Regions from separate parts of the Streptomyces sp. NPDC003720 genome, predicted to be linked through region 3. Evidence: riboswitches for the same ligand, from Rfam matches in the RefSeq annotation. Region 3 holds a riboswitch; each other region holds the start of a gene.

Region 1 (6,231 bases), on a different contig from region 3:
ACGTGATCACCCAGTTCATGCATCTCGAACACGCGGCGCCGGACCGGGACATCACGCTGTACCTCAACTGCCCGGGCGGCTCGTTCGGCGCCATGACCGCCGTCTACGACACGATGCGCTACGTCCACTGCGACGTGGAGACCTACTGCCTGGGCCAGGCCGCCTCGGTCGCCGCGGTCCTGCTCGCGGCCGGCGCCCCGGGCAAGCGCTTCATCCTGCCGGGGGCGCGGGTGGTGCTGGAGCAGCCCGCGCTGGCCGAGCCGGCCCACGGGCAGCCGAGCGACCTCCTCATCCAGGCCGGGGAACTGACCCGGGCACGGGCGCTGCTGGAGGAACTGCTGGTCCGGCACACCGGGCGCACGCCGGAGCAGGTCGGCCGGGACCTGGAGCGCGACCTGGTGCTGGACGCGCCGGGCGCGCTGGCGTACGGCCTGGTGGACGGCGTCGTGCCGAGCCGCAAGGCCGGTCCCGGCGCGGAGCGGGCGAGGTGACCCGCCGTGCTGCCGCCCGAGCTGCCGCCGCTGCCCGCGCTGACCAGGGCCGAGGGTGAGCTGATCGACCGTTACCTGGAGGCGGCCGACCTGCTCGGCCGGATCAACCCGGCGCGACCGGGAGACACCTACAGCGGGCTGCGCGCGGCGCAGGCCCTGGTGCGCAAGGCCGCCGAGCTGCGCGACGCGCTCGCCCTGATGCACCGGCGGGGCGAGACGGAGCTGCACGGGGACACGCTGGCACGGGCGCTGAGGGTGCTCGACGGCGAGCGCCGTACCGCGCGCGTCGTGCTCCCGCCCGATGGCGTGGGCTGACCCGGACGCCGGTTCCCGCGCCGGGTGGACCCGGTCGTCGACGGTCCGCCCGGCGTCGAGTTGAAACGGCCCGAACGACGTACCCCCGGCCGGAGTATCTCCGGGCTTTTTTTCTGACCCTCCGACTTGCGCGATCGGCCGCTCGGGGACCTGCCCGGAGGTGCTTCGTCCCAGGTCCGGGGCTACGCGCGGGAGTTGACGACGACTCGAACAGAGCAGTGTCCACCCGAACGGGTGAGTGGTGAGTAACGCCACAAATCCCCGGTTCCGTTGGGATTTTCGGACACCTGTGAGTGAAGATCCCTGTCTGACGACAAGCCCCCGCCACCGCGGCGGGGCGATCCGTGCGGACGCCGAGTCCTGCCGCCGCCCGGATGACCGGTCGACAGGAGTGGATCGGCAGGAGTGGAGGACCCAGGCAAGACGGGTCGCCGGGACGGACGTTCGTCGCAGACGGACGGTCGTGCCGAGCAGCCCTTGGGGTGAAGCCGCGGCAACGCGGCCGGGCCACTTCGCCAGCCCGAATCCGACAGGTCATCCTTCACAGGCGGCTGACGAAGGGTTGCGCATGACTGCGCTGAATCGTGTCCCGTCGATGATGGCCCGGGCCGGCACGGCCTCGGCTCTTACGCTTGCCGCGGTGGGCGGCTCCATCGCAGTGCCCGGCCTGGCCAACGAGGCCTCGGCCGCCACTCTGGCGACGAAGGCCCTGCACATCGCCGCCTCCAAGAAGGGCTCGCCTTACCAGTACGGGGCAACCGGTCCGCGCCGGTTCGACTGCTCGGGTCTGACGCTCTACTCGTTCAAGAAGGCGGGCAAGAAGCTGCCGCGCACGGCGGCCCAGCAGTACAACAGGACCCGCCATATCTCCGCCGGCCACCGCCGGGCCGGCGACCTGGTCTTCTTCCACTCCGGTTCCAGCGTTTACCACGTCGGCATCTACGCCGGGAAGGGCAAGATCTGGCACGCCCCGAAGACAGGGGCCGTGGTCCGGCTCGAGAAGATCTGGACCCGCAGCGTCTGGTACGGCCGGGTCAGCTGACCCCGCCCAGCCCCGGAACGGCTCCAGCAGCGGGGCCGCTCCCCCTGACCGTCGGCGCCGTCCCGGCGTCCGCCTGAAGCACGCGGGCGGCCCCGGGGCGGCGCAGCCGCGTCCGGGGCCCGTGCGGCACCGCGGGACGGCCCCGGGGCCGCGCACCGGGCCCCGGTTCGCCGGCTTTCAGGGAGGCTCCTCAGGGTTCCTGCTGTCCGGCCGCGGTGAGCCGCTCCCCCTGGTGGGTCCACGGCAGTTCGATCGACACCGTCTTGCCGCCCTCGCGGGTGGGCCGGACGCGGAGCCTGCCACCGCACTCGGCGGTGAGCCAGCGGATGATGACCATGCCCCGCCCGTTGTCCTGCTGGACGGCGGCGGGCAGTCTTTTGGGGAAGCGCGGATGACTGTCCGTGACGCCGATGCGCAGGCGTTCGTCACGGTCGAGCGCGATGTCGACCGTGAAGGTGGGTGACTGGCCGAAGGTGTGCTGCACGGCGTTGGTGGCGAGTTCGGAGACGATGAGGCGCACGGTGTCGGCCACTTCGGTGTCCGACGGCAGGCCCCACTCCGCGAGGGTGCTCAGTACGTAGGAACGGGCCGCGGAGACCGAGGCGGGATCGCTCGGCAGAGTGACGGATGCTTCCAGGTGGTCTGCCATGGCGACGTCGTCCCTTTCCCACGGGACCGCGGTCCGACGAGGAGCGGATGGTTCGAGTACGGTCCCGGACTGGTGCTTCGCCGTCAGACTGCCACCACCGGGCCGGTCAGGGGAGCGATCCACCAAGATATGCATATATCTGTCGCCCGAAGCGGTGAACTCTGCGACGCGCAACCGTATCCGGGCGGCCCGGAAGGAGTAAGGAGTTCCCATGCAGAACGGTCCCGCGGTGCGCCGCCGCAAACTGGGCGCCGAACTGCGCGCGCTGCGCACCGGGGCCGGGCTCACCAGTGGCGAGGCGGCCCTCCTGGTGGGCTGGCACCAGTCGAAGGTGAGCCGCATCGAGACCGGCGCCAGCGGGGTGAGACCGGCCGACGTGCGGTTACTCCTCGACGCCTACGAGGTGCGGGACCGGCAACTGCGCGACATGCTGCTGATGCTGACGGGCACGGAGGACGCGGGCGGCCGCAACCGCTGGTGGCACGCCTACCGGGGCGTCCTGCCGCCCACCTACCGCGACTTCATCAGCCTGGAGTCGCAGGCGAGCGGGATGCGCACCCTGGAGACCACGGTGGTTCCCGGCCTTCTGCAGACGCCCGAATACGCTCGCGCGGTGACCCGCGCGGCGGTGGAGGGCGTCGACGAGGAGCGGCTGGACGCGCTGGTGGAGGTGCGGCTGGCGAGGCAGGACGTGCTCCGGTCCGAGCCGCCGCTGGAGCTGACCGCGGTGCTGGACGAGGCGGTGCTGCGGCGCGAGGTGGGCGGTCCCGAGGTGATGGCGCGGCAACTGGAACGGCTGGTGGAGGCCGCTCGGCTGCCCCAAGTACGGCTCCAGGTACTGCCGTTCGCGGCGGGGGCGCATGTCGGCCTCACCGGGCCTTTCGTTATCTTCTCATTTCCGAGCACTTCTGATCTGGACGTAGTTGTTCTCGACCAGTTGACGAGTAGCCTCTACCTGGAACGGAAAGAAGACCTCATGGCCTATGCCGAGGCCTTCGACACCCTTCAGTTCCACGCCCTTTCACCCGAGGAATCGTTGGACTACATCGCCGGGATAGGTGACGGCGCGTAAGGAGGCACCATGACAGCTCTGCCTCGGAACGTCCCAGCCAGTACCGATCTGCACGACGTGCGGTGGCTGCGCAGCAGCTACAGCACCGGAGCGAACAACTGCGTGGAGACGGCCCGGCCGCACTCCGGCCCGTGCGCCGGACTGCTCGCCGTGCGCGACTCCAAGGCCCCCGCGGGACCCGCGCTGCTCTTCTCCCCCGGGAGCTGGGCGGGCTTCGTGGCCGCGCTCCGGTGACCGGGCCGGACCCGGCCTGAGAACCGGCCGGCGGACCGACCCCTACTGATCAGATCCGATCACTTTCGCCAGATGTGCGGCCGTGTCACGCCGACTCATGGTCGCGCCTCGCGAATCACACGTACAGCGCGTTCGATCTCGGCCCCGGACAGGTCCGCGCGGGCGGTCAGCCGCAGCCGTGAGATGCCGTCGGGCACGGAAGGAGGACGGAAGCAGCCCACGGCCAGGCCTGCCGTACGGCAGTCGGCCGCCCAGCGCACGGCCTGCTCCGGGGACGGAGCCCGCACGGAGACCACCGCGGCGTCCGGTCGCACCGCCTCCAGACCCGCGGCGGTCAGCCGTGCGTGCAGTTCGGCGGCGACCGCGCGGGCCCGCTCCGCCCGCGCCGGCTCGCGCCGCAGCAGCCGCAGCGCCGCGAGCGCGGCGCCCACGGCGGCGGGGGCCAGACCCGTGTCGAAGATGAAGGTGCGGGCCGCGTTGACCAGATGGGCGATGACCCGGGCCGGGCCGAGGACCACACCGCCCTGGCTGCCCAGCGACTTCGACAGCGTGGCGGTGACGACCACGTCGTCGGCGCCCGCCAGTCCGGCCGCGTACGGGGCGCCCCGGCCGCCGTCGCCCAGCACGCCGAGCCCGTGCGCGTCGTCAAGGACCAGCCCGGCGCCGTGCTCGCGGCACGCCTCGGCCAGTGCGGCCAGCGGCGCCGCGTCGCCGTCGACGGAGAACACCGTGTCGGAGACGGCGATCGCCGGACCGGGATGCGTGCCGAGCGCCTTGCGCGCGGCCTGCGGATCGGCGTGCCCGACCACCTGGGTGGCGCCCCGGGCGAGCCGGCAGCCGTCGATGAGCGAGGCGTGGTTGCCCGCGTCGGACACGATCAGGGACCCGTGCGGGCCCAGCGCGGTGACCGCGGCCAGGTTGGCGGCGTAGCCGGAGGAGAACACCAGGGCCGCCTCGAAGCCGCAGAAGTCGGCCAGTTCCCGCTCCAGCTCGGTGTGCAGCTCGGTGGTGCCGGTGACCAGCCGGGACCCGGTGGCCCCGCCGCCCCAGACGCGGGCGGCCGCGGCGGCCCCCTCGGCGACCTCCGGATGGTGGGCGAGACCCAGGTAGTCGTTGCTCGCCAGGTCCAGCAGCGGCGAGTCGGCCGGACGCGGGCGCAGGGTCCGTACGAGTCCGGCGCGGCGGCGCGCCTCGGCCTGCTCGTCGATCCAGCCGAACGCCATGGGTCCTCCGAGGCTTTTGTAGGTAGCGGACAGACACTAGCCGTACGGCCGCCCGCCCATGGTGTGGCAATACCCACACGGTGAACCGTCTCCGTTGTGCAAACTCTCCTTGGCCCGAGGCGGTCCCGTAGGACAGGATCGTGCCTCATGGACCTGCTGAACACGCTGGTGGACAAGGGGCTTCGGCGCGAGACGCCGACCCGCGACGAGGCTCTCGCCGTGCTCGCCACCTCCGACGACGACCTGCTCGATGTGGTGGCCGCGGCCGGCAAGGTGCGCCGGCACTGGTTCGGCCGGCGCGTGAAACTCAACTATCTGGTCAACCTCAAGTCCGGCCTGTGCCCCGAGGACTGCTCCTACTGCTCCCAGCGGCTCGGCTCCACCGCCGGCATCCTCAAGTACACCTGGCTCAAGCCCGGCGAGGCCTCCGAGGCCGCCGCCGCGGGCCTGGCGGGCGGCGCCAAGCGGGTCTGCCTGGTGGCGTCCGGGCGCGGCCCCACGGACCGGGACGTGGACCGGGTCTCCGAGACCATCCGGACCATCAAGGACCAGCACGAGAACGTCGAGGTGTGCGCCTGTCTCGGCCTGCTCTCCGACGGCCAGGCCGAGCGGCTGCGCGAGGCGGGCGCGGACGCCTACAACCACAACCTGAACACCTCCGAGGCCACGTACGGGGACATCACCACCACCCACACGTACGCCGACCGGGTGGACACGGTGAACAAGGCGCACGCGGCCGGGCTGTCCGCCTGCTCCGGGCTGATCGCCGGTATGGGTGAGAGCGACGAGGACCTGGTGGACGTCGTGTTCTCGCTGCGCGAGCTCGACCCCGACTCCGTTCCGGTGAACTTCCTGATCCCGTTCGAGGGAACCCCGCTCGCCAAGGAGTGGAACCTCACCCCGCAGCGCTGTCTGCGCATCCTCGCCATGGTCCGCTTCGTCTGCCCGGACGCCGAGGTGCGCATCGCGGGCGGCCGCGAGGTCCATCTGCGCACCATGCAGCCCCTGGCCCTGAACCTGGCCAACTCCATTTTCCTGGGCGACTACCTGACCAGCGAGGGCCAGGCGGGCAAGGCCGACCTGGAGATGATCGCGGACGCCGGGTTCGAGGTGGAGGGCGCCGAGCAGGTGACCCTGCCCGAGCACCGGGCGGCGGCCGCGGGCGGCTGCGGCTCCCACGAGGGCGCCGGGTGCGGATCGCGGGC
Region 2 (6,231 bases), on a different contig from region 3:
AGGTCAGCTCGAGCAGCGAGCCGCGCTGGCTCTCCGCCTGGCCGCTCACCGTGCCCGAGCCGTACAGGTCGCCGGTGCGCAGCGAAGCGCCGTTCACCGTCATGTGGGCGAGCTGCTGGGCGGCGGTCCAGTACATGGTGGAGAACGGTGGCTCGGACACCGTGTGACCGTTGATCGCGACGGAGATCCGCAGGTCGTAGCCGCCGGGCTCGACGCCGGGAGCGGTGTCGTCCAGGTAGGGCAGCAGGGGGTGGGTGCGCTCGGGAGGCGTCACGCGGGCGTGCTCCAGCGCCTCCAGCGGAGTGATCCACGCCGACACCGAGGTGGCGAAGGACTTGCCGAGGAAGGGGCCGAGCGGGACGTACTCCCAGGCCTGGATGTCCCGCGCCGACCAGTCGTTGAGCAGGCACAGACCGAAGACGTGCTCCTGGAAGTCGCCGAGCGCGACGGGCGTGCCCAGCTCGGAGGGCACGCCGACCACGAAGCCGACCTCGGCCTCGATGTCCAGCCGTACCGAGGGCCCGAAGACCGGTGCCGGGTCGCCGGGGCCCTTACGCTGTCCGGACGGCCGGACGACGTCCGTGCCGGAGACGACCACCGTGCCGGAGCGGCCGTGGTAACCGATCGGCAGGTGCTTCCAGTTGGGGGTCAGGGAGTCCTCCGCGTCCGGGCGGAAGATCTGGCCGACGTTCCGGGCGTGGTTCTCCGAGGCGTAGAAGTCGACGTAGTCCGCGACCTCGAAGGGCAGGTGGAGCGTCACCGACGACAGGGGGTGGAACAGCGGCTCGATCGTCGACCGGTGCGAGGGAACCGTCACCCACGCCGTCAGCGCGCGCCGCACGTCCGACCACGCCGTGCGGCCGGCCGCCAGCAGCGGGTTGAGGGTGGCCTGCGCGAGCAGGGACACGTACGGCGAACCGAGGGCGGCGGCCGCGGCGCCCGCGTCGAGGACGTGGTCACCGAGCCGGACGCCGACCCTGCGCTCCGTGCTGCCGGAGGGTGAGAACACACCGTAGGGAAGGTTGTGCGGGCCGAAGGGGTCGCCCTCGGGGACGTCGAAGGGGGGCATGGGGTGCTGCCTCACTCTCATCCGGGCCATGCATGGCGATGCGTTCCATGTGATCGCGCCACACGTTACGGCCGGGACAGGTGTCTTGGGCAGTGCCACAGGGGGTGTCCGCCCGGCACGGCCGGTATCGGTCCGGCCCGGTGAAGCACCTGGCCGCGGCCCACGGCCGACCCGGGAAACGCCTCCCGCGGGCCCCAAGTCCCGCGGGAACCTGGTGAGTCGGCGGGCCGTGCGGTCCGTATTCTCTGATCATGGCCGCACCTCCCGCATACGCCCTGATCGCCACCGACCTGGACGGCACGCTGCTGCGCGGTGACGACACCGTCTCCGAACGGTCGCTCGCCGCGCTGGAGCGGGTGGCGCGGGCCGGTGCCCGGCACCTGGTGGTGACGGGCCGGCCGGCCCCCCGGGTGCGGCCGCTCCTGGCCGCGCTCGGCTGCACGGGGCTCGCGGTGTGCGGGCAGGGGGCGCAGGTCTACGACGCCGGCACCGAACGCCTGCTGTGGTCGGTGCGGCTGGACCGGGAACTGGCCGAGACCGCGCTCGGCAAGATCGAGGCCGAGGTGGGGCAGGTCTTCGCGGCCGTCGACCAGGACGGCGTGGACGGCCTCACGCTGATCGAACCGGGTTACCTGATGCCCCACCCGACCCTGCCCGCGGTGCGGGTCGACCGGCGCGACGACCTGTGGCGCGAGCCCATCAGCAAGGTGCTGCTGCGCCATCACACGCTGTCGGACGACGAGTTGGCGGCGACCGCGCGGGCGGCGGTGGGGTCGCTGGCCACGGTCACCATGTCCGGGCCGGGCACGGTGGAGCTCCAGCCGTGCGGCGTCACCAAGGCGACCGGACTCGCGCTGGCGGCCGGCCGTCTCGGGGTCCCCGCCGAACGGGCCCTGGCCTTCGGCGACATGCCCAACGACATCCCCATGTTCGCCTGGGCGGGCCGCGGGGTCGCCATGGCGAACGCCCACCCCGAACTCAAGGCGGTCGCGGACGAGGTCACGACGTCGAACGAGGACGACGGCGTCGCCGTCGTCCTCGAAGGACTGTTCCCGGCCGGCTGACCGGGACGCGGGCAGCGGCCCGCGGCGGGCGCCGGTCAGGTGGCGCCACGCCGCGGTGCCGGTCAGTAGGCGCCGTTGACGTTGTCGATCGACCCGTAGCGGGCGGCCGCGTAGTTGCAGGCGGCGGTGATGTTCGCGACCGGGTCGTAGGGGTCGAACGCCGTTCCGGCCACGTGGTAGGTGTTGAAGGTCGGGTCGATCACCTGGAGCAGGCCCTTGGACGGGATGCCCTTGGCCGCGTTGGAGTCCCACAGGTTGATGGCGCGCGGGTTGCCCGAGGACTCGCGCATGATGTTGCGGTGGATGCCGTTGTAGGTGCCCGGGATGTGCTTCTCCGCCATGATCGCGAGGGACTCGCGGATCCAGCCGTCGAGGTTGTTCGGGTACCCGGCGAGGGTGGTGCCGGCCGAGCCGGCGGAGTCGGCCGCGAAGGCGCTGGTGGCGCCGACGACCGGAAGGGCGAGCACGGCGGCGCCGGTGCCGAGGACCGCGAGCTTGCGGGCGAGGCGGTTCGTGCGGACGCGGCGGGGCTGAGCGGCTGCAGGCATGGCCAAGTTCCTCTCCGTCGCCTGCGAGGTGAGCTGTCGGGTTCGGGCGGGGAGGTGCCCGGCCGTGCCGCCCGAGGCGGCACGGCTTCACCCCTTGCCGTTCCGGTGACGACACGTGTCGTCCGGTCCGGCGAACTTACCTGGGTCCCCCGCTCCTGCCGTACGAATGAGTTCGTCGATGGGTGGTGCCGGGCGGCGGCAGGATTCGGCGTTCCGCTCGACTGGCCGGGAACGTATGCGAGAGCACATGTCCGGAACAAGTGTCGGATTCACGTAAAGACCAAGTTGACCTTGTTCTGTTCCGTTTTGGGTACTTGATCCTTTGCGACTGCCAATGCTCAACTCGCTGATGTGGCGCGGAAAAACGGGTGGTGGCCGGGCGTGGCGGGCCGGCCGGGGCGCGTGACCCAATTCACGAAATAGCAAAGTATTCCAAATCAGACATGGGGGATTTGGGCTCGAGGGCAGGCGAGTGGGGAACGCTCCGCGGGATGCCTTGTGGCCGATTTCCTGCGCGTCACGAAAGGCGTATTAATGCGCCTAATGTCCGTATTATCGGGTGGTCGACACTGTGCCGATCATGGTCCGATGCCGTCCGTGCCGGACCGGTGGCCGCCCTCGGTGATCGAAACAGGACCGGATACGCTGACTTGAGTGAGGGCAGCGACCTATCGACAAACCGCGTAATCGCCAGCAGACACCAGCAGACAGGAGACCCCTCGTGACCGTCGTCGGGCCGTTCGGGCTGAGCGTGCGGGACCAGGCTCTGGAAGCCGATGTCCAGGCCGGATTGACGGCTGTCGAGGAAGGCTTGCTCGAGGCCACCAAGAGCGAGGTCCCGTTCATCACGGAGGCCGCGCAGCACCTCGTCCGGGCCGGCGGGAAGCGGTTCCGGCCGCTCCTCGTGATGCTCGCGGCGCAGTTCGGGGACCCGTACGCCCCCGGTGTGGTGCCGTCGGCCGTGGTCGTGGAGCTGACCCACCTGGCCACGCTGTACCACGACGACGTCATGGACGAGGCGTCCGTGCGGCGCGGGGTGGAGAGCGCCAACACGCGCTGGGGCAACTCCGTCGCCGTCCTGACCGGTGACTTCCTCTTCGCCCGCGCCTCCCAGATCCTCGCCGACCTCGGACCCGAGGCGGTCCGGGTCCAGGCCCTCGCGTTCGAGCGGCTGGTCACCGGGCAGATCCTGGAGACCGCGGGCCCCTCGGACGGCCGCGACCCGGTCGACCACTACCTGGACGTGCTGGGCGGCAAGACCGGCTCCCTGGTGGCGGTCTCCTGCCGGTTCGGCGCGATGATGTCCGGCGCCGACGAGACGGTCGTCGACGTGCTCACCCAGTACGGCGAGCGGCTCGGGGTCGCCTTCCAGCTCGCCGACGACGTCCTGGACATCGCCTCCGACTCGCACGAGTCGGGCAAGACCCCGGGGACCGACCTGCGCGAGGGCATCCCGACGCTGCCCGTGCTCCGGCTGCGCGAGCGCGCCGCCCGGCTGGGCCTGCCCGAGGACGTCGCGCTGTGCGAGCTGCTCGACTCCGACCTCGGGGACGACGCCCGGCTCGAGGAGGCGCTGACCGCGCTGCGCGCGCACCCCGCGCTGGAGCAGGCGCGCCGCGACACCGTGCGCTACGCCGAGGAGGCGCGCGCCGCGCTGGCCCCGCTGCCGGAGTGCGACTCCAAGGCGGCGCTGCTCGAACTGTGCGACGCGGTGGTGCACCGGGCCGGCTGAGGCCCCTGACGCCGGCCGAGGGCGGTGTCTCCCGCGTGACCCCTACGGGTCGGGGGAGGCGCCGCCCTCCGGTGTCATACCCCAGGCGTACACGGAGTTGGTGCCACGGTCTGACGCTTCCTCACGGCCGATTTGGTCATATGGAAACCACGGAAATCACCACTCCTCACCGATTCGGGTGAGAATGGCGGCTCAGGTGGACCAGTGTGGGGCAGCCGCCGCCGACGACGGAGGTAAGGCACAGATGGCACCGTACGAATCCGACGACGCAACGGGCGCCGAGCGCGACGAGGACCTGCCCACCGGACGCCGCAAGGCCGCCCGGTACGTGGTCCCGGTCGCGGTGGTGGGGGTCGCGGCGGCCACGATCGGGCTGGTCCCGGCGCTCGCCGACTCCGGTGACCCCGACCTGCCGAAGATCACCGCACAGCAGCTCATCGACAAGATCGCCAAGTCGGACGTGCAGCAGCTCTCCGGCACGGTGAAGGTCAGCACCGACCTCGGCCTGCCTGACCTCGGCGGTCTGGAGAGCGGCCTGATGTCCGGGGCGGCGGGCGGCGGCGACGGCTCCTCCGCGGACCCGCAGTCCAAGCTGACCGAGCTGGTCTCCGGCACCCACACGCTCCGCGTGGCCGCCGACGGGCCGGACCGGCAGAAGCTGTCGCTGCTGGAGAGCGGCTCCGAGTACAGCGTCGTCCACGACGGCAAGGACGTCTGGGGCTACGACAGCAAGAGCAACGAGGTCTACCACTCGGCCGCCGCCGAGTCCGGTGGGCGGCACCGGGCCGAGCAGCCGCCGGCCACGCCGAAGAACTTCGCCGACGAGGCCCTGAAGGCGGTCGACGACACCACGTCCGTGACCGTCGACGGCACCGCGCAGGTCGCCGGACGCGACGCCTACAAGCTGCTGATCAAGCCCAGGCAGTCCGGCACCACGGTCGGCGCCGTCAGCATCGCCGTGGACGCGAAGACCGGCATGCCGCTGAAGTTCACGCTCACCCCGAGGAGCGGCGGCGCCGCCGTGCTCGACGCGGGCTTCACCCAGGTCTCCTTCGGCAAGCCGGCCGCCTCCACCTTCGACTTCACCCCGCCCAAGGGCGCGAAGGTCACCGAGGGGAAGGAAAGCGGCAAGGGCCGGGCGCCGGAGCACGCCCCCCAGGGCGGCGAGCACCTCGCCAAGGGCCTGAACGGCGCCACCGTGCTCGGCAAGGGCTGGACGTCGGTCGCCACCTTCGACACCGGCGGCAAGGGCGGCGCGCCGTCCGGCGACCAGGGCGGTGCGCTCGGCGGCTTCCTCGGCTCGCTCGGCGACCAGGTCTCCGGCGAGTTCGGCAAGGGCACGGTGTTCTCCACCCGCCTGGTCAACGCCCTGATCACCGACGACGGCAAGGTGTACGCCGGTGCGGTGACCAAGGACGCCCTGGTGAAGGCGGCGAACACGGGGAAGTGATCCTTCCCGGGGCACGTGCGGGCAGCGGACAGGGAGACCGAGGGGGAGCCGATGGACGAACCGTCCGCCGCGGGGCGTGACCGGGAGGACGCGACGGAGCACGTCATCGCCACGCGCGGCCTCACCAAGCGCTACCGCGGCGGACAGCTCGCCGTCGACGGTCTCGACCTGACCGTCCCGGCGGGCAGCGTCTTCGGCTTCCTCGGCCCGAACGGCTCCGGCAAGACCACCACCATCCGCATGCTGATGGGCCTGATCGAGCCGACCTCGGGCACGGCCCGCGTCCTGGGCCGGCCCATGCCCCGGTCCGCCCGCGCCGTCCTGCCCCGCGTCGGCGCCTTGATCGAGGGCCCGGCCCTGTACGGCTT
Region 3 (6,231 bases):
TGCAACACGCTGGTGCCCGGGTTCGTCATGACGCCGCTCAACGCGCGTCTGTCGTCCGACCCGGAGCGGGTGGCGGAGCTCGCCGCCCGCACGATGGTGGGGCGCAACGGCCTGGCCGAGGACTTCGCGGGCGCCGCGGTGTTCCTGGCGAGCCGTGCCTCCGCCTACGTCACCGGCCAGTCCGTCTTCGTCGACGGCGGCCTCTCCGTGCACTAGTCCGGGACCGCCCGGACCCGGGCAGGCCCGCGTTCAGCCCGCGCTCAGTTCGGGCAGCAGGTCCAACTCGCCGAGCGGCAGCGTGTGCTGGGTCTGCAGGACCTTCGCGCGCAGGTAGCGGACGTTGTGGGCGGTGGTGAAGACGCCGGTCGGCACCCGGTCCCGGACGAGTACGCCGAGCGAGCGCAACTGCTCCGCCTTGTCCGGGTTGTTGGAGAGCAGGTCCAGCTCCCCGATGCCGAGCGCGCGGAGCATCTGGGCGGCGGCCGTGTAGTCGCGGGCGTCCTCGGGGAGGCCGAGCGCGGCGTTGGCCTCGTAGGTGTCGAGGCCCTGGTCCTGCAGGGCGTAGGCGTCGAGCTTGTTGTACAGGCCGATGCCGCGCCCCTCCTGGCGGAGGTAGAGCAGCACGCCCCCGCGCTCGGCGATGCGCTCGACCGCCTCGCGGAGCTGCGGCCCGCAGTCGCAGCGGGCCGAGCCGAAGACGTCCCCGGTCAGGCACTCGGAGTGCAGCCGCACCAGCGGAACCGCGCCTGGCTCGCCGAGGACGACGGCGACGTGCTCCTGGCCGTCGTCCAGGCCGTGGAAGGTGACGAGTTCGGCGTCGACGCGGTAGCCGTCGTGAAAGTGCAGCGGCACCCGCACGCGGGCGCGCTGGGTGGCGGCGGGGGTGTCGGACATGCGGGCCTCCGGGTTCCGTCCCTGGGCATCTGCTTCAGATTTGAAGCAGTAGCTCAATCCCGGACACTACCTCATGCTTAAAAGTTCAAGCAACGGATTTCGCGCGGGTCGGCTTCGCGGGCTCCGCGCCCGGACCGCCCGGGGCCAGGGCTCAGGAGCGGGGCGGCTCGGGCGGCTGTCCCGGACAGGGCGACGACCGCCGCCGCCAGGGCACGTCCTCCGGCGCGGCCCCCGTCTCCTCCCCCTCCAGCACCCGGGCCACCCCGGCGCAGATCTCCTCCAGCTGCCCCACCTGCTCGGGCGTGAGCCGGTCGAACAGGGTCGTGCGGACCGTCTCGACGTGCCCGGGTGCCGTACGCTCCAGCACGGCCGTGCCCTCCGGCGTCAGCACCGCGAGACTGCTGCGCCGGTCCTGGCTGCAGTCCTCCCGGCGCACCAGCCCGTCCCGCTCCAGCCTGGTCACCGCGTAGGTCAGCCTGCTGCGGGTGATCTTCAGGGTCTCGGCGAGGTCGGTCATGCGCAGTCGCCGGCCGGGCGCCTCGGAGAGGTTGGCCAGCACGGAGTAGAACAGGTGGGGCATGCCGGCCTCCTGCTGGAGCTGCCGGTCGATGGCGTCCTCCAGCAGCCGGGAGGCGGCGATGTAGGCGCGCCAGGCGCGCTGCTCCTCGGGAGTGAGCCAGCGGGTCGTCATGCCGCCAGTGTAGGTTTGTTTCAAACTTGAACCAAGATTCGAATGTGAACAAGGCTCCGCCGGGGTCTTCGCGAGGGAGCGCGCCGATGCCGTACCCGTACGTCCTGCTGTCCGCCGCCGTCTCCCTCGACGGCTATCTGGACGACACCGGCCCCGACCGGCTGCTGCTCTCCGGCCCGGCCGACTTCGACCGCGTCGACGAGGTGCGGGCCTCGGTGGACGCCATCCTGATCGGCGCCGGCACCATCCGCGCCGACAACCCCCGGCTCCTCGTCAACTCGCCCGCGCGCCGCGCCGCCCGGGTCGCCGAGGGCCGCCCGGCGTACCCGCTCAAGGTCGCCGTCACCGCCTCCGGAGACCTCGACCCGGCCGCGAACTTCTGGCACACCGGCGGCGAGAAGGTCGTGTACAGCACGGACCGGGGCGCCCAACGGGCCGCCCGCGTCCTCGGCGGGACCGCCGACGTGGTCCCGCTCGGCCCCGAGCTCGACTGGCGCGCCCTGCTGGCCCACCTGCACGACGTGCGCGGGGTGCGGCGCCTGATGGTCGAGGGCGGCGGAACCGTCCACACCCAGCTCCTCCAGCAGGGCCTCGCCGACGAACTCCAGCTCGTCCTCGCCCCGCTGTTCGTCGGCGACCCGGCCGCCCCGCGCCTGTTCGGCCCGGGCGGGTACCAGGGCGGCCGGCTCCGGCTCACCGAGTCCCGCCGGATCGAGGACGTCGTCCTCATGCGCTACGAACCCACCGCCCCCGGCGCCGGCCCCGCGCCGGCCGCCGCCGACCGGCGCTGGCTGGCCACCGCCTGCGAGCTGGCCGCCCTGTGCCCGCCCTCCCGCACGGCGTTCAGCGTCGGCGCGGTGGTGGTGGCCGCCGACGGCGCCGAGCTGGCCCGCGGCCACTCGCGCGAGGGCGGCGACCCCGTCGTGCACGCCGAGGAGGCGGCCCTGGCCAAGCTGGACCCCGCCGACCCCCGGCTGCCCGGCGCCACCGTCTACAGCAGCCTGGAGCCCTGCTCCCGCCGCGCCTCCCGCCCCGCACCCTGTGCCGAGCTGATCCTGCGCGCGGGCGTGCGCCGGGTGGTCACGGCCTGGCGGGAGCCGGACACCTTCGTGCCCGGCGCCGACGGCGCCGGAGTGCTGGCGGCGGCCGGCGTGGACGTCGTCCTGCTCCCCGAGTACGAGGGCCCGGCCAAGGCGCCGAACGCCCATCTGCTGCCCTGAGCGGCGCCGCGCGGAAACGTGTGTGCGGAGCACCCCCGGACATGACGTATGCTTGAGACACAACGACGCGGGGTGGAGCAGCTCGGTAGCTCGCTGGGCTCATAACCCAGAGGTCGCAGGTTCAAATCCTGTCCCCGCTACTGAAGACTCAGGGCCGGAATCCAGTTCATGGATTCCGGCCCTGAGTGCTTTCCGTCGCCTGTCCGCACGGCCGCCCCATGGAAGCCGAGTGGCGTACGTCACAGCAGGTCATCCGCTCGGGCCACAGCGGTCGCCCGCCTCCCGCGCCCCCGCCACGCTGGTCTCACGTCGAGGACACGGGAGACCAGCAGTGCGCCCTGGTGAGGTGGAGGACAGCCCGTACGCCAGGGCGGCCGGCCGGCTCCCCGGCGGACCCGTTCCGGACCCGGACCCGGACCCGGTCCTCGGCGCCGGCCGCGCGCCGCTGCCCCCGGAGCGCCGCCGCTCCGCCGGGCGCAGCCTGCCCCACGCCCTCGCCCTCCTGCTCATCGCCGGCGGGCTCCTGTACGACCTGCTGACCCCGCGCGAGTTCACCGCCGTGCCCTTCTTCACCGCCGCCCCGCTGGTCGCCGCACCCCTGACCTCGCTGCGCACCACGCTCCTCACCGGACTGGCCGCACTGGGCGCCACCTACGCGGTGCACGCCCACTTCGGCCCCGGCCTGGACGTCAACACCGTCACCCAGGTGGTCACCGTGGCCACGGTCGCCCTGCTGGCCGTCGTCATCAACCGGGTCGTACGCCTCGGCGACCGGCGGCTCGCCTCCGTCCGGGAGATCGCCGAGGCCGCCCAGCGGGCCGTGCTGCCCGAGCCCGCTCCCCGTATCGCCGGCCTCGACATCGCGGCCCGGTACGAGGCGGCGCAGGAGGGCGCGTCCATCGGCGGCGACCTGTACGCGGTGCAGGACGGCCCGTACGGCGTGCGGCTGGTCGTCGGGGACGTGCGCGGCAAGGGCATGGGCGCGGTCGCCGCCGTCGCCGTGGTGATCGGGGCGTTCCGGGAGGCCGCCGAACAGGAGCCCACGCTGGAGGCGGTGGCCGGGCGGCTGGAGCGGGCGCTGGCCCGCGAGGGCGCCCGGCGCGACGGGGCGGACGCGCTGGAGGGCTTCACCACCGTCGTCCTCGCCGAACTGCCGCCCGGCGAAGGGGTGGTGCGGATCGTCAACCGCGGTCATCCGCCGCCCCTGCTGCTGCACGCCGACGGCGCCCTGCACGTCCTGACCGCGGGCGAGCCCGCGCTGCCGCTCGGCCTGGGCGAGCTCGGCCGGCGCCCCGACCGCGCGGCCGAGTCCCGCTTCCCGGCCGGCGCCACCCTGCTGCTCCACACCGACGGCCTCACCGAGGCCCGGGACGCCCACGGCCGGTTCTACGACCCGGTGCGCCGGCTCGCCGGCCGCCGCTGCACCGACCCGCGGACCCTGCTCACCCGGCTCGCCGCGGAGGTCAGACGGCACTCCGGGGGCGGCATGGCGGACGACATGGCACTGCTCGCCGTACGCCGGCCCTGACCCGAGGTGACCGAAAGTGATCGGATGGAAGCCCTCCGCTTGCCCGCTGAGTCACCATCAAAAACCTCGTGACTCCTGAATGCCGGTCAACTCGCCCGTTTTCCACGGCCGCGCGGCGTACGTCCACCCCCGGAAACGTTAATGATCAAGCCGAACGGCTTGGAATCTCACACGTGAGTCTATTAACGTTCGATAACGCAGCGCGGTCGTCCCAGCCGTCACAAGAGGCGGCTCCGTGCGCACGCGCCGAATCCCGCAAGGGAACCGGGGAACCACCACCTTGGGGTGAATCACGCGGATGCCACCGTGAACCGATCCGGTTCCCGGTACGTATACGCGCGTAGGAGACCTTCCTGCTCCGAACCCGTCAGCTAACCCGGTAGGCGGAGGAAGGAAAGGAGTACGCCCGCGTGGCGTCCAACCGGCCTGCCCCCGAAGCCCCATACGTGCCCAGCCAGCCCGACACCGAAACGTTCGGCTACGGCGGCTACCGCGCCGAAGAGGGCCCCTGGGAGGAGTGGAACCCCACCGAGGAGTCCATCCGCCCCGTACGCGGCCGGCACCGCGTCGCCAAGCAGCGCGGCGGCGGACTCGCCCGCAGCTCCACCGTCCTCGGCGTCGGCGTCATAGCGGCCGTCGGCGCGGGCGGCATGGCCAGCGCCCACACCGGCAAGCCGCCGGTGTCCATCTCCATGCCCGATCTGCCGTCCGTCGGCTCCCTGTTCGGCGACGACCACGCCGAGGCGGCCGAGGCCACCACGGCTTCCCTCAGCACGGTCGGCACCACCGCGGCCGCCGAAAGCGACCAGGGCGGCTCCGACGCGGGCGAGACCCTGCGCAGCCGGATCATGGCCCAGGCCGAGCAGCAGCAGAGCAAGGCCGACTCCAAGGCCGCCGCGGCAGCGGCGGCCGCCGCCGAGAAGCAGGCCGCCGACGCGGCCGCCAAGGCGAAGGAGGAAGCCGCCGCCAAGGCCGCCGAGGCCAAGAAGGAGGCCGAGGCCGCCGCGGAGAAGAAGGCGGAGGCGGAGCGGCTGGCCGAGCTGGCCAAGCAGTACACGCTGCCGACGTCCTCGTACACGATCACCTCGACGTTCGGCCAGGCCGGCTCGATGTGGTCCTCCGGCTACCACACCGGCCTCGACTTCGCCGCGCCCACCGGCACGCTGATCAAGGCCATCCACAGCGGCACCATCACCGAGGCGGGCTGGGCCGGCTCCTACGGCTACCGCACCATTCTCACCCTCGACGACGGCACCGAGCTGTGGTTCTGCCACCAGTCCTCGATCAGCGTCTCCGTCGGCCAGAAGGTCAGCACCGGCGACGTCATCGGCCGCGTCGGCGCCACCGGCAACGTCACCGGACCGCACCTGCACCTGGAGGTCCACCCCGGCGGCGCGGCCACCGGCATCGACCCGATGGCGTGGCTGCACGGCAAGGGCCTCAACCCCTGATTCCGGCCCGGGCCCGACCCGGCCCGGCGCCGCGCACCGTCTTCCCGGCGGCCCCGACTCCCCTTGGAGTCGGGGCCGCCGGTCTTGTTCACACACCGTTCGCGTGAATCCGGAATGGGCGGTATGGGGTTGATCGTTGTAACAGGGCATGACTGTTTCCCTGCGCAAGATCGGCTCCTCCGACCTCGAGGTCTTCCCGCTCGCCCTCGGCGGCAACGTCTTCGGCTGGACCGCCGACGAGAAGACCTCCTTCGCCGTCCTCGACGCCTACACGGCCGCGGGCGGCAACTTCGTCGACACCGCCGACTCCTACTCGGCGTGGATCGAGGGCAACGAGGGCGGTGAGTCGGAGACCATCATCGGCAAGTGGCTCAAGGCCCGCGGCAACCGCTCCGACGTCGTCGTCGCGACCAAGGTCAGCCAGCACCCGCAGTACCAGGGGCTGAG

The links. Region 3 has a riboswitch for cyclic di-AMP ahead of ACFYU0_RS34680 (M23 family metallopeptidase). Riboswitches for the same ligand answer to the same signal wherever they lie in the genome.
Region 1: it holds a riboswitch for cyclic di-AMP, as region 3 does, so the genes downstream of both, ACFYU0_RS00600 (C40 family peptidase) here and ACFYU0_RS34680 (M23 family metallopeptidase) in region 3, are expected to answer to the same signal.
Region 2: it holds a riboswitch for cyclic di-AMP, as region 3 does, so the genes downstream of both, ACFYU0_RS30495 (transglycosylase SLT domain-containing protein) here and ACFYU0_RS34680 (M23 family metallopeptidase) in region 3, are expected to answer to the same signal.

What each region holds. Positions count from the first base shown of each region.
Region 1 covers NZ_JBIANZ010000001.1:115,409-121,639, reverse strand. The annotation lists gene ACFYU0_RS00610 (ATP-dependent Clp protease proteolytic subunit) at 1-491, shown strand, start outside; gene ACFYU0_RS00605 (hypothetical protein) at 498-806, shown strand; cyclic di-AMP (ydaO/yuaA leader) riboswitch at 1,148-1,371, shown strand; gene ACFYU0_RS00600 (C40 family peptidase) at 1,375-1,848, shown strand; gene ACFYU0_RS00595 (ATP-binding protein) at 2,039-2,497, opposite strand; gene ACFYU0_RS00590 (helix-turn-helix transcriptional regulator) at 2,709-3,569, shown strand; gene ACFYU0_RS00585 (DUF397 domain-containing protein) at 3,579-3,803, shown strand; gene ACFYU0_RS00580 (8-amino-7-oxononanoate synthase) at 3,899-5,026, opposite strand; gene bioB (biotin synthase BioB) at 5,174-6,231, shown strand, end outside.
Region 2 covers NZ_JBIANZ010000012.1:135,236-141,466, forward strand. The annotation lists gene fahA (fumarylacetoacetase) at 1-1,069, opposite strand, end outside; gene ACFYU0_RS30490 (Cof-type HAD-IIB family hydrolase) at 1,321-2,133, shown strand; gene ACFYU0_RS30495 (transglycosylase SLT domain-containing protein) at 2,196-2,681, opposite strand; cyclic di-AMP (ydaO/yuaA leader) riboswitch at 2,685-2,869, opposite strand; gene ACFYU0_RS30500 (polyprenyl synthetase family protein) at 3,403-4,413, shown strand; gene ACFYU0_RS30505 (outer membrane lipoprotein carrier protein LolA) at 4,658-5,863, shown strand; gene ACFYU0_RS30510 (ABC transporter ATP-binding protein) at 5,915-6,231, shown strand, end outside.
Region 3 covers NZ_JBIANZ010000018.1:45,705-51,935, forward strand. The annotation lists gene ACFYU0_RS34650 (SDR family oxidoreductase) at 1-216, shown strand, start outside; gene ribA (GTP cyclohydrolase II) at 250-894, opposite strand; gene ACFYU0_RS34660 (MarR family transcriptional regulator) at 1,046-1,585, opposite strand; gene ACFYU0_RS34665 (dihydrofolate reductase family protein) at 1,672-2,805, shown strand; tRNA gene ACFYU0_RS34670 (tRNA-Met) at 2,872-2,945, shown strand; gene ACFYU0_RS34675 (PP2C family protein-serine/threonine phosphatase) at 3,137-4,333, shown strand; cyclic di-AMP (ydaO/yuaA leader) riboswitch at 4,568-4,736, shown strand; gene ACFYU0_RS34680 (M23 family metallopeptidase) at 4,744-5,784, shown strand; gene ACFYU0_RS34685 (aldo/keto reductase) at 5,933-6,231, shown strand, end outside.